DNA from 4 places in the Bradyrhizobium sp. WSM2254 genome. Region 2 is predicted to be linked to each of the others. Evidence: predicted binding sites of a transcription regulator. Region 2 holds the regulator's gene; each other region holds the start of a gene.
The links. Region 2 encodes LexA, which represses DNA repair genes until DNA is damaged. Its sites were predicted from a motif close to TGTTCNNNNTGTGTTCNG; they were not measured.

Region 1 (3,418 bases), on a different contig from region 2:
GCTGTAGGCGACGAACAGCAGGCCCGCGGCGAGGATGCCGAAGAACAGGATCATCGTCAGCGGATTGAAGCCCTTGTCGAGATTTGGCCGCGAGGCCGGCTGGATCGGCGCGGGATCGGCTACCGCGCGGTCGAATGCTACATCGGTCATGTCAGGACGCCCCTTAACTTTCAGGTAAGGGTATTGTCCGCGATGGATTTGAAGGCTGGATGACAAGCGGTGGTTGAAAGGCGTTTTCCCGCCGTTATTTAGGCGGCGCGCGCGGATTTCTTCTGTAAGTTGGCCGCGATCTTCAGATCTTCGACAAAACGCTGATATTCCAGCACTTTGGCTTCCGGGTCGGGCAGCCGCAGCAGATAGGACGGGTGCACCGTCACCAGCGCCTTGCGGCCGTCGGGAAGGTCGATCAGCCGGCCGCGGGTCTTGCCGATCGGGGTGATCTTGCCGAACACGCTTTGCGCGGCGGTGGCGCCCATCGCCACGACGAGATCGGGTTGAACGGCCGCCAGCTCCCGCTCATACCATTGCCGGCATGCCCGGATCTCCTGTGTATTCGGCTTCTGATGCAGGCGGATTTTTCCGCGCGGCACGAATTTGAAGTGTTTGACCGCGTTGGTGACATAGACCTTCTTGCGATCGACGCCGGCTTCCTCCAGCGCGCGGTCGAGCATCTGGCCGGCGGGGCCGACGAAGGGATGGCCGGCGAGGTCTTCCTTGTCGCCGGGCTGCTCGCCGACCAGCATGATGGTGGCGTCTTTCGGCCCCTCGCCGAACACGGTTTGCGTCGCGTCCTTGTAGAGCGGGCAGGCACGGCAATGCGCGGCCTGCTCGCGCAGCGCTTCGAGATCCTTGGCGGCTGCTTTGTGTCCCATGATGGCTTCCGGACGTGGGGAAATCCGTCCGCCGGTCCAGCGTTCGGCATCGGCGAGCAGGGGTCCAAGTATCGATCCAAGTGTTGATCCAAGCGTCGATGCGTCCTGGAGGTTCCTCCGGCGCTTCACCGGCGCGTCGGTTGTGGTCAGCCGGTCAGGCTGGAAATGGCGCCGCCAGGTTTCCTCCAGGCGCCCTGGGGCCGGCCACTCCGCCCGGCTGATCCCAGGCGTGAAGGAGATCGCGTGACCGTTCCAATGGGCACAAACGTCAGGCGTGAGGATCGACCAGGGCATGTCGGCAAAACGACGTGCGAAGAACGGCGCGGCGAATGCGACGATGTGATGCTCCGGCTCGAACCAGGCGGCGTAATGCGCCTTCTGCTCGCGCCCGATCTCGCGGAAGCGGACGAGATCGCGCATCCGCTGCGCATCGCGCTGCACCGCGCCTGCCATCGTGATTATCTGCGCCACGTCGGGATCGCTCATCGTTGCGAGCAGGTCGTGATCGACCTTCAACCGCCAGAGCAGGCGATAGAGCAGCGCAAAACGCTCGCCCTCGCGATGCAGGATCGCGACGCGGGCAAGCTCGATGAAATTGGCCGGCACGGTGAACGTGCTCTCGGTCTCGATCGGCGGAAGGCTCGGCGCTTCGGACAGGCCGGGCGGCATCTGGTCTTCCGTCTGGCCTTGCACGTGCCACACCACGTCCGCCGGGGCGACGTGATGCAGGGCGAATGCGCGAGCGGCTTTGCGCCAGCCGTCGAAATCGGTCTCGCTGTTCAGGGTGACGAGGTACATGGCACTCGAATCCTCTTGATTCCGCTCATGAATCCGAAGGCGCGCCAATTCGATTGACTCTCAGGGCGCCGTTAGCTTTATATTAGAACATATCATGAACAAATGAGCCAGCCGCGGGTTCTTATTTTTGAGCCACGGCACCTATCTCAAAGGAGCGGCGAGCATGAGCGGCGCACGCATGAGCGCGCTTGCGACCCTGCGCGGCCAGATCGAGCGCATCGAGACGGCGGAGGTCGTGCATCAGCGCGATCGCGTCGCGCTTGGCCACGGCGAGGTCGACAGCGCGCTGAAGGGCGGACTTGCGCGTGCGGCGATCCACGAGGTGTTTTGCGAGGGGCGCCAGGGCGCCGCCGCGACCGGGTTTGTCATGGGCGTTGCGGGACGCGTGACCGCGCGCCGGCCGCTGCTGTGGGTGCGGCAGGATTTTTCGGAACTGGAAGCCGGCGCGCTGTCGATGAGCGGGCTCGCCGAACTCGGCCTCGACCCGCGCCGCGTGGTGATGGTGCGCGCGGCCGATGTGGAGAGTGCGCTGCGCACTTCGGCCGATGCACTCGCCTGCGATGCGCTCGGCGCGGTCGTGCTCGAGCTCTGGGGCGAGACGCGGCAGTTCGATCTCGTGGCGAGCCGCAAGCTGACGCTGGCCGCGCAAGGCTCCGGCGTCACCGGCCTGCTGCTGCGGATGGCCGCGCAGCCGCTGCCCTCGACCGCGGAGACGCGATGGATGCTGCGTGCGGCGCATTCGCCGCCTGGCTCGATGTGGAGCGCCTGGGGCGCGCCGCGCTTCGATGCCGAGCTGTTGCGCAATCGTCATGGCCCATGCGGCCGGTGGATCATGGAATGGAAATGTGATGAGTGCCAGTTCAGTGAATCGTCGGCGTATCCTCAGCCTGTGGCTGCCGCACCTGCCCATCGAGCGGATCCAGCGGTTCCTTGGCAGCGCCGGACTGGGTAATAATCCTGAACCCAGCGTCGTCGTCATCAAGGACACCAATGCGCTGGTGATCCATGCGCTCGACGATGCGGCGTCGCGTCTCGGGCTGCATATTGGCCAGCCCTTGGCCAATGCCCGGGCGATGTGCCCGGACTTGCGGGTGTTCGATGCCGATGTCGTCGCCGATGCGAAGACGCTGAGCGACATCGCCGACTGGTGCGACCGTTTCACGCCGCTGGTTGCGCTCGATCCGCCGCACGGGCTGTTTCTTGATATCACCGGCTGCGCGCATCTGTTCGGCGGGGAAGCCGCGCTGTTGCAGACGCTGGTTCGCGCGCTCGGCCGACAAGGCTTTGCCGTCAGCGCTGCGATTGCCGGTACCTCGGTCTGCGCGCGGACGCTGACGCGCCAGGTCACAGGCACCATCGTCGCCGATGGCGGGGAAGCGGAGGCGATCAGCCGGCTGCCGGTGTCTGCGCTCGGCGCGGGCGAGGCCATCACCACCGGCCTGCGCCGCGCCGGCCTGAAGACCATCGGCGATGTCGCATCGCGCAGCGCCCACGAGATCACGGCGCGGTTCGGCGCGCGGTTCTCCACGCTGCTCGCGCACGCGCTGGGGCAGGGCGATGCGCCGATCAATCCGCGAAAGCCGCTGCCTGATTACATCGTGGAGAAGCGCTTTGCCGAGCCGATCGCGACCGACACCATGATCGCGATGACATTGTCGCGGCTCGCCGACACGTTGATCGCGTCCATGGAGAAGCAGGGCAAGGGCGCGCGGCGGCTGGAGGCTGCCTTCTTCCGCACCGACGGCGTG
Region 2 (3,418 bases):
CCGCGGAGCGGACGTTCAAAATTCAGGCAGAGCCGCGCAAACTTCGTGCGACGGGGAGGCGCGGGGGATCTCGGCGGATTGGATTCTCAGGACGCAAACCGCACCACGTCGCCGGCCACGGCCGGCGATGGCGATTTCGATCCTGGCCCCGACCCGTGAGCCGGGGGAGCTGCCTCAGCCGATCGGCAGGCGGGTGATGGTCGGCCGACCATCGGCGATGACCTGCGGCTTGTGCTCGCGCTCGCCGCCGGGCTGGGTCACCGGCAACTGCAGCACGGTCGCGCGCTGGCCTTCGACGAGCTGCGTCACCAGTACGTATTTGCCGTCGGGGAATTCGATCGCGTCGTGATGGCGATCGGGAATGTGCGGATCGATCTTGCCGAACTTGCCGACGCGGGAGTTGATGGTGCGCGTCCAGATCCAGCGATTGTCGTAGCGGACGTTGTCGGCGAAGGCGAGCTCCGTCCCCGGCAGCAGGCAGACCGCGACGGACATGTCGGCTTCAGAGGCGAAGCCGCGCGTCGAGGTGCCTCGGAAAGTGGTCGTGACGATCGTCTCGCCGACTTCTGCGGGACGCGTCGCGACGGCATGCAGACTGTAGTCACACATCGGGTGCTCCTCATTCAGGGATAGCGACCCGCGCCTCCTTCGGAGGCACTAGCCCCTATCAGAGTGGAAGCATGTTAGCGTCTTCTCGGTTGTAGGCAAATCTGCGACTTAGATCCGCAGGCTGCCATCACAATATCTTTTTCAAATGCACGAGGAACAAAGTCCGCTCCTGTGCATTTGGCGTGCGTCCCCGTCAGCGACCAGCAGGTGCCGACCAGCCCAAATATTGCCAGGCGGGTTGCGGCGGCTGCGCGACGGCGTTGCGGGCATTGCGCAATTGCTCGCTCGTCGTCGTCTGCGCTGCCTTGCGGACATGGTGTGACTGTGCGGCGAAGGTATGCGCCGCTGATGCTGCGATCAGCGTGATCGTGACGGCGCTCAAAACGATCTTGCGCATGACGGTCTCCTCGATCTCCAGCGCCGCGAAGCGATCAGGGCTTCGTGCGGCGTGCCCGAGGATGTACCGCGGGAGAGGGGCCGGATAATCTGTGCAAAACCAGAAAGACTATCCAGCCGGAGCGGACAATCGTCCGCTCCAATCGTCAACGCGCGGGGCGCCAAGCGGCGGAGCGCGCTCAGTACTTGCGGTACAGGCCGATCAGCTTGCCCTGAATCTTCACCCGGTTGGGCGGCAGGATGCGGACCTCATAGGCCGCATTGGCGGGCTCGAGCGCGATCGAGGCACCGCGGCGGCGGAAGCGCTTCAGCGTCGCTTCCTCGTCGTCGATCAGCGCCACCACGATGTCGCCCGTGTCGGCGCTCTCGTTGCGCTGGATCAGCGCCATGTCGCCGTCGAGGATGCCGGCTTCGACCATCGAGTCGCCGCGCACTTCGAGCGCGTAGTGTTCGCCCGACCCGAGCATGTCCGGCGGTACGCTGATGGTGTGGCTACGGGTCTGCAGCGCCTCGATCGGTGTGCCGGCCGCGATGCGGCCCATCACCGGCACCGCGACGGGGCGTTCGCCCTCGTCCACGGAGGCGCTGGAGCTCGCTCGCACCTTGCCGAGATTGCCCTCGATGACGCTCGGCGTGAAGCCACGCCGGTTGCCGGCGGCGGCCTGGAGCTCGGGCAGCTTGATTACCTCGATCGCGCGGGCCCGGTTGGGCAGACGCCGGATGAAGCCTCGCTCCTCCAGTGCGGTGATCAGGCGATGGATGCCTGACTTCGAGCGCAGGTCGAGCGCGTCCTTCATCTCGTCGAAGGAGGGCGGCACGCCGCTTTCCTTCAAACGCTCGCTGATGAATCGCAGAAGCTCGTATTGTTTGCGCGTTAACATCTCGACCAAATCCCCCGGTTGATGTCGTTCGATTCCGAGACGGTGAATTCAGCGGCGAGCCGCTAGATGCTCGAAACAAATCATGAACGGACACTATATGTTCGATATGTGTTCCGCAACTGCTTAATTTACCGTGAACGCGACAAAGTTCGCGGAACGCGCACGACTTGCGGGTTCAGGCGGGCAGTCGCAGCACCTCGCAAGGCGTGCCGGCCTCGGCCTTGGGCGCGAACGGCGCGCGCACGAGAAGTGCCTGTGCCGCAGCGAGATTCGCAAGCAGCGAGGAATCCTGATGATTGACGGGAAGGGCGACAAGCGTGCCGTCGTCGCGCCGCTCCAGGCGTGCGCGCAGATAATCTTCGCGCTGGTCATTGGCACCGACCTCGCGGCCGAGCACGGCGCGCTCGCGACGATGATGAATCACCGCGCGGCCCGACAGCGCGCGAATCAACGGCACCATGAACAGGAAGGCGCACACATAGGACGACACGGGATTGCCGGGCAGGCCGATCACACCCATCGCTCCTAACCGGCCGTGCATCATCGGCTTGCCCGGCCGCATCGCGATCTTCCAGAACGCCATCGCGATGCCTTCGTCCCTCAGCGCCTGCTGGACCAGATCGTGGTCGCCGACCGAGGCGCCGCCGGTCGTAATCAGGATATCGGCGCCGCTCTCGCGGGCACGGCGGATGCCGGCGGTGGTGGCCTCCAGCGTATCGGCGGCAACACCGAGATCGACGGTATCTGCGCCCTCCTGGCGGGCGAGCGCGTGCAGGGCGTAGCCGTTGGAATAGACGATCTGGCCGGGGCCCGGGCTGGTGCCCGGCATCACCAGCTCGTCGCCGGTGGCGAGGATCGCGACCTTCGGACGGCGGCGGACGGGGAGGTGCGGGTGATTCATCCCGGCGGCGAGTGCGAGGTCGCGCTCGGTGAGCCGGGTTCCCATGCGCAGGAGCACGTCGCCCTCGCGGAAGTCGACGCCGGCGGGGCGGATGTGCCGCCCCGTGACGGCGGCTTGCTTGATCGTGATGCGCCTGCCGTCGGCGACCGTGTCCTCCTGGATCACGACCGCGTCCGCGCCGGCCGGAACGACGCCGCCGGTGAAGATTCGCATCGCTTCGCCGACGCCGACCGATCCGGCAAACGGCCGGCCCGCCGCGACCTCGCCGATCACGGTGAGCTGTGCGTCGACCTTGGCCGCATCGGCCGCGCGCACGGCGTAACCGTCCATCGCCGACATCGCCTCCGGCGGCTGCGTACGCCGCGCCGCGACGTCGCGCGCCAGTACGCGGTAATAGGCCTCGTCGAGTGGAATCATTTCTTCAGGCAACGGCTTCACGCCGGCCAGCACCGCGACGAGCGCGTCAGAAACCGGCATCAAGGCCACGGCGAAAACTCCTGCTCGGAAAGTCTGGACGAATAGGCGGCAAGAGTTCTAGCCGAGCGCGGGCGATGAAGCAAAATGGGACCGGATCAGGATTTATCCTGCTTCATCCGCTCAGTCTTGAGGGACCGTCAGCTTCGCCGCGGCA
Region 3 (3,418 bases), on a different contig from region 2:
GTTCCAGGCGAGCGTGACGCCGCGGAAGGTCGTCGGCCTCGGCTCATCAGGCAAGGCCGCGTCGGCCGCGAGCTGGTCCCAGTGAAACAGGGCAAGCACCGGACCGCCGGTATCGTAGAAGGCAACGGCCTCGCCGGTCGCCTTCAGCCGGCGCGAAAAGCCGAGGGCATCATAAAAGGCGATGCTGGCACGGATGTCGCTCACGCCGAGCGTGATGACGGTGAGCCGCGGCACCGGGGGCGGCAGTTCCATGTTACGCCTCTTCCGCTTCCCGATCAGAACAGGCTGAGCTGATCGCCGTTCCGCTTCGGCCGCGCAAAGTGATCCATCGTCAGTCTTGCGCGACGCTTGTTGAGCCCGAGCCGTTCGCAGGCGATCTCGAAGCGGCGGCCGATGGTCCAGGCCATCGGGCCGGTGCCCTTCATGCGCTCGCCCCATTTCGCGTCGTAGTCGCGCCCGCCGCGCATGTCGCGGATCAGCGTGAAGACGTGGCGATAGCGGTCCGGATAGTTCGCCATCAGCCATTCGCGGAAGAGATCGCGCACCTCCAGCGGCAGCCGCAGCAGCACGTAGGAGGCTTCCTTGACGCCGGCATGGGCGGCCGCATCGAGAATACGCTCGATCTCGGAATCGTTCAGCGCGGGGATCACGGGCGCGACCATCACGGTGGTGGGAATGCCGGCGTCGGAGAGCTGCTTCAGCGCCTCCAGCCGCTTCGGCGGCGTCGAGGCGCGCGGCTCCATGGTGCGCGCCAGCTTCGGATCGAGCGAGGTCACCGAGATCGCGACCTTGGCGAGGTTGCGCTTGGCCATGCGCGAGAGAATGTCGATGTCACGCACCACCAGCGCCGATTTGGTGACGATGCCGACGGGATGACCGGCGCGCTCCAGCACCTCCAGGATGCCGCGCATGATTTTGCGCTCGCGCTCGATCGGCTGGTAGGGATCGGTGTTGGTGCCGATCGCGATCATCCGCGGCTCATAGCCTGCTGCTGCGAGCTCCTTCTCGAGCAGCGCCGGGGCCTCCGGTTTGATGAACAGTTTTGTCTCGAAGTCGAGCCCCGGCGACAGGCCGAGATAGGCATGGGTCGGCCGCGCGAAGCAGTAGACACAGCCGTGCTCGCAGCCGCGATAGGGATTGATCGAGCGGTCGAAGCCGATATCGGGGGAATCGTTGCGGGTGATCACCTTGCGCGAGGTATCGACCGCGATCGTAGTCTTGAATGGCGGCAGCTCTTCCAGGCTCTGCCAGCCATCGTCGAAGGCGACGCGCGCCTCGGCCTCATAGCGGCCGCTGGCGTTGGATTGCGCGCCCCGCCCTCGCCTGCGCTGCTTTTCGATGGCGACAGCGAGCTCGGGGAAATCAGAAGGCGCACCCGCCGGCTCGGAGGGCGCCGTGACCGGCGGGTGCTTGAGAGCATGAGAGGATGCTGGACTCATGAAGCCAAGATAGCACGCCGAAAGAACAAATCAAGAACAAGAACTAAAAACGTGAAAACAACCCCCCATGCACAGTAGAAGCGCCCAAACTTCGGGCGCCTGCCTTTGACCTCACGCAACACCGCCCTGACCACGATCTCGTTTGATGCCGCCAAGGATCGATCGCGCTGGAACTCAGTTGGTGACGATCCCGGGTGAAGGTCGGCAGGAACATGACAAATCAACAACAATCGGCCGCCGCGAGCAGCGACCTCGATCTCCTCGATCGCTATTGGCGCGCCGCCAACTACCTCTCCGTCGGGCAGATCTACCTGCTCGACAACCCCCTGCTGCGCGAGCCGTTGCGGCCCGAGCACATCAAGCCGCGTTTGCTCGGCCATTGGGGCACGACGCCCGGTTTGAACTTCATCTATGCCCACCTCAACCGCGTCATCCGCGCGCTTGATATCAACGTGCTCTATGTCTGCGGTCCCGGTCACGGCGGGCCGGGCATGGTCGCCAACACCTATCTCGAGGGCAGCTACAGCGAGATCTATCCTGATATCGCGCGCGATAAGGACGGATTGCGCAAGCTGTTCAGGCAGTTCTCCTTCCCCGGCGGCATTCCGAGCCACGCGGCGCCGGAGACGCCGGGCTCGATCCACGAGGGCGGCGAGCTCGGCTACGCGCTGGTGCATGCCTACGGCGCGGCGCTGGACAATCCCGACCTGATCGTCGCCTGCGTCGTCGGCGACGGCGAGGCCGAGACCGGCCCGCTCGCGGCCTCCTGGCATTCGAACAAGTTCCTGAATCCCGCCCATGACGGCGCGGTGCTGCCGATCCTGCATCTCAACGGCTACAAGATTGCCAACCCGACCGTGCTCGGGCGGATGTCCGACGGCGAGATCCGCGATCTGTTCCACGGGTTCGGCCATGAGCCCTTGTTCGTCGAGGGCGATGATCCCAGATTGATGCACCGGATCATGGCGGACGCGCTCGACGTCGCATTCGCCAGCATCCGCTCGATCCAGCGGCACGCCCGCGACGGGCGCAGAAAGGTCGAGCGGCCCCGCTGGCCGATGATCGTGCTGCGCAGCCCGAAGGGCTGGACCGGACCGAAGGAAGTCGACGGCAAGAAGGTCGAAGGTTTTTGGCGCGCGCATCAGGTGCCGGTCGCAAGCTGCCGCGAGAACCCGGCGCATCTGAAGGTGCTCGAAGACTGGATGCGCAGCTACGAGCCGGAAAAACTGTTCGACGCGAGCGGTGCGCTCATCGCCGAGCTCCAGGCGCTGGCGCCCGAGGGTATCAGGCGCATGGGCGCCAATCCGCATGCCAATGGCGGGGTGCTGAAGAAGGAGCTGAAGCTGCCGGACTATCGCAGCTTTGCCGTCGAAGTGCCGCAGCCCGGTGCCGTCACGGGAGAAGCGACGCGCGAGCTCGGCAAATTCTTGCGCGACGTCATCCGGCTCAATGCGCAAGAGCGCAATTTCCGCATCATGGGTCCGGACGAGACGGCGTCAAACCGTCTCGACGCAGTGTTCGAGGCGACCGAACGGGTCTGGATGGAACCGACCGAACCCTACGACGTGCATCTCGCGCAGGACGGCCGCGTGATGGAGGTGTTGAGCGAGCATCTCTGCCAGGGCTGGCTCGAAGGCTATCTGCTCACCGGACGGCACGGCTTCTTCTCCTGCTACGAGGCCTTCATCCACATCGTGGATTCCATGTTCAACCAGCACGCCAAATGGCTGAAGGTGACGCGGCACCTGCCGTGGCGCCGTCCGATCGCCTCGCTCAATTATCTGCTGACCTCGCATGTCTGGCGCCAGGACCATAACGGCTTCAGCCATCAGGATCCCGGCTTCGTCGATCTCGTCGCCAACAAGAAGGCCGACATCGTCCGCATCTACTTCCCGCCCGATGCCAACACGCTGCTGTGGATCGCCGATCATTGCCTGCGGACGTACAACCGCATCAACGTGATCGTCGCCGGCAAGCAG
Region 4 (3,418 bases), on a different contig from region 2:
GATCGAGACCGGCGACCGCCGGCATCGGACCGGACGCGAGCCCTTCGAGCAAAGGGCCGAGCTCCCACTGGTCGAACACGCGTGTTTCGAGCAGGCCGCCCGGCTGAAACAGCTCCTTGGTACGGTTGTGTCCCCTCGCAATCAGTTCGAGAAGCCGCGCTTCCGTCGCTCCCAATCCGGTGATTGGTGACGGCAGTTCTGCCAGCAATTCTTCCATCGCCGGCTTCAGGAAGGGTAGCCTGGGGAAATCCCTGCCGAGCAATCCGGAACAGAGCTCCGGCGTTGGCGCCCGGTAGGCCTCCCAGGCCATGCGGGCGACCTCGAATTCGCGCTCCGTCACATCGACCGCCCGCACCGCACGATCGCGAAGCCCAGCGACGTCTGCTCCGAGCAAATCGAAATCGACCAGTCGCAATTTCAGGCGCTCGGCCATGTAGGGTTCGGCGCGGAGATAATCGAGGATCCAGATCAGCTGCAATTGATTGTTCGGGGCGGGATCAAACCACAGCTCGATGAGCTCGACGCCGCAGGTCTCGCAGAACCAGACCAGCGGGAGTTCCTTGTGCGCGAGACCGGTCTCAGGAGACCGGGCAACAAGATCGGACCAACGCACCTCCGGATCGCCTCTGAAAAAGCCTCCCGTGAGGTAGGTCCCGAGGTGGTGCGACGTGGGCAGCGGTCCCGACACGAACCGAAAGATGAGCGGAACAACCATGTCGGCGCGATCGGCATAGGTGAGACCGACGCCGGACGAACTGGTCAGGATCATGCGCTTCATCGTCGACGCACCCACCCCCACGCACAAAACGAAACGGGCGCCGAAGACGTCGGCAACTCAACGTCCTCAGCGCCCGCTCCTCGCGAAAAACTTTCCGCGTTAAAACCTACTCTTCCGTCGGCTCCTCGCCGTCGGCGTCGCGCTCCGGCGTACCGGCCAGGATCTGCTCGGCGATCAGGCCGGAGTTCTGGCGGATCGCTGTCTCGATCTTGGCGGTGATGTCGGGGTTGGCCTTCAAAAACGCCTTCGAGTTCTCGCGGCCCTGGCCGAGGCGCTGGCTGTCATAGGAGAACCAGGCGCCGGACTTCTCGACGATGCCGGCCTTGACGCCGAGATCGAGGATCTCGCCCATCTTGGAAACGCCCTCGCCGTACATGATGTCGAATTCGACCTGCTTGAAGGGCGGCGCCAGCTTGTTCTTCACCACCTTGACGCGCGTGGTGTTGCCGACCACTTCGTCGCGCTCCTTGATCGCGCCGATGCGGCGGATGTCGAGGCGGACGGAGGCGTAGAACTTCAGCGCGTTGCCGCCGGTGGTGGTCTCCGGTGAGCCATACATCACACCGATCTTCATGCGGATCTGGTTGATGAAGATCACCATGGTGTGGGACTTGTTGATGGACGCCGTGAGCTTGCGCAGCGCCTGACTCATCAACCGCGCTTGGAGACCCGGCAGCGATTCACCCATCTCGCCCTCGAGTTCGGCCTTTGGCACCAGCGCCGCGACCGAATCGACCACCAGAACGTCCACCGCACCCGAACGCACCAGCGTGTCGCAGATCTCAAGCGCCTGCTCGCCGGTGTCAGGCTGCGAGATCAGCAGCTCGTCGATGTTGACCCCGAGCTTCCTCGCATAGACCGGGTCGAGCGCGTGCTCGGCGTCGATGAAGGCGCAGATGCCGCCCTTCTTCTGCGCTTCGGCCACCGTGTGCAGCGCCAGCGTGGTCTTGCCCGAGGATTCCGGCCCGTAGATTTCCACGACGCGCCCCTTCGGCAGGCCGCCGATCCCGAGCGCGATATCGAGCCCGAGCGAGCCTGACGACACCGCCTCGACATCCATCGACCGGTCGTTCTTGCCCAGCTTCATCACGGAACCCTTGCCGAACTGGCGCTCGATCTGGGAGAGCGCGGCGGCCAGAGCTTTACTCTTGTCCATGGAAGATCCTTCGACGATACGCAGGGCAGTTGCGGACATTGGGTCGTGCTCCTTATGGCGAGGATTCGCTAGGGGGACAAACGATTGGCGAGGCGGGCCGGCGATAAAAGCAATGTACCCTATTTGTTCCGAGTTCGCAATATGTTCTTTTACGGATTTGGGTACTGTCCGTATTTAACCCCTAGTGTCCTAAGCTGAATTCGGAAGTGTCCTATTTTGTTCGCGTCCCGCCACAACCTGTTCATGCGTGTTTAGGATTAACTCGTTGTGGGTGTAGCGAATAAAGGCCGGGGCGTTCCGCTAAGAGAACACCTTGGGGAACAATCGGCTTGGCAGCGCGTTTGCTCGCGTCTCCAGCCGAAAGGCGCCCCCCCGACTGCTGGAGGAAAACCCGCCAGACGGGTTGGCGGCCCCCTCTTGGGGCCGTTTAAAATTCAAGAACAAGGGCCGCCTCAGTTGGCGGCCTCTTTCATTTGGGCTTCCCTAGCCTGGGAAGATCGTCGAACGGCAGAAGCAGATTGGCGTCGTTCAACTTCGGATAGGCGATATCCATTTTCTCCCAAAAATCGTGCTTGTCCCTGGACAGGCGCATCATCGCCCTCACGCCTAATTCAGGTCCAGGCCAACCCTTGGGACAGATCATATTTAATCCCGAAGAACATGTAGCGAACCTTGCAAGGAATGGAACAAGAGCATTTAATGGGTTCCATTCATCGCGGCTGCTGAGGGCCGTCAGATGCCTGAGTACCAAGCCTATGTGATTGGCAAGGATGGGCACATCAAACAGCGCCTCGACCTGATCTGCGCGGATGATGCTGCGGCCAAGGAACGGGCCAAGTCCCTGGTGGAAAACGACGCGATAGAGCTATGGCAATCCGACCATAAGATCGCGACGTTCGACCCTGACCCCCTGAAAGCTGAACAAGTGCAGGGCTGGCTCAAGAGCGAGCTACATCCGCCGAAGCAATAAGGCCGCCTCGGTTGGCGGCCTCTTTGAACGAAAAAGGCCCCAGCTCGCAGGATTAGGGGGGCGTTGAGCTGGGGCCGACGGGGTGCCCTTGGGGAAGGGCATCGGGAAAACCTGGCAATCCAGCAATCGTTCCTAAGGGCTCCCGCCCCAACACTTCCCAATGTCCCGATCTGCCCCTGCGGGCGTCCAAATTAGGACAGCACCCGGAGGTGGGGTGCTGTCCGTATTTGATCCCCTGGTGCCCCAAGCTGAACGACGTTCGGGTCCCTCTGGAGCTCCACCGGCATCAAGATGTCCCGCTCCAGCACAATGAACCTTGGCATGGAGTGTGCAGACAAAGCATTACCGGGGTTTTGCATCATCCCCCCTGGGGCTGGAAAGCCGCCGCCCGCGCCATATTGAGCGGGCGGCGTTTTTATTTGCGGATAGCAAAAGGCCCCAACTCGAGAGGGACCGGGGAGCTGGAGCCAAGGTGCCGGGGCCAGCCAAGGCCGGTTTGAAAATCGCAGTGGCC

Region 1: A3M7_RS0111720 (ImuA family protein) is a predicted target of LexA. The motif match lies at 1,754-1,771, and genes of this name have one in related genera.
Region 3: A3M7_RS0109040 (PA0069 family radical SAM protein) is a predicted target of LexA. The motif match lies at 1,461-1,478, and genes of this name have one in related genera.
Region 4: recA (recombinase RecA) is a predicted target of LexA. The motif match lies at 2,066-2,083, and genes of this name have one in related genera.

The regions. Positions count from the first base shown of each region.
Region 1 covers NZ_AXAB01000014.1:197,430-200,847, forward strand. The annotation lists gene A3M7_RS0111710 (inorganic phosphate transporter) at 1-150, opposite strand, end outside; gene A3M7_RS0111715 (UdgX family uracil-DNA binding protein) at 249-1,670, opposite strand; gene A3M7_RS0111720 (ImuA family protein) at 1,834-2,622, shown strand; gene A3M7_RS0111725 (DNA polymerase Y family protein) at 2,519-3,418, shown strand, end outside.
Region 2 covers NZ_AXAB01000029.1:76,970-80,387, forward strand. The annotation lists gene A3M7_RS49765 (hypothetical protein) at 175-609, opposite strand; gene A3M7_RS49770 (hypothetical protein) at 803-1,006, opposite strand; gene lexA (transcriptional repressor LexA) at 1,185-1,886, opposite strand; gene glp (gephyrin-like molybdotransferase Glp) at 2,062-3,273, opposite strand.
Region 3 covers NZ_AXAB01000012.1:167,217-170,634, forward strand. The annotation lists gene A3M7_RS0109035 (VOC family protein) at 1-252, opposite strand, end outside; gene A3M7_RS0109040 (PA0069 family radical SAM protein) at 276-1,439, opposite strand; gene A3M7_RS0109045 (phosphoketolase) at 1,652-3,418, shown strand, end outside.
Region 4 covers NZ_KI421444.1:124,574-127,991, reverse strand. The annotation lists gene A3M7_RS0138370 (hypothetical protein) at 1-769, opposite strand, end outside; gene recA (recombinase RecA) at 885-1,973, opposite strand; gene A3M7_RS51145 (hypothetical protein) at 2,404-2,529, opposite strand; gene A3M7_RS45655 (hypothetical protein) at 2,671-2,904, shown strand.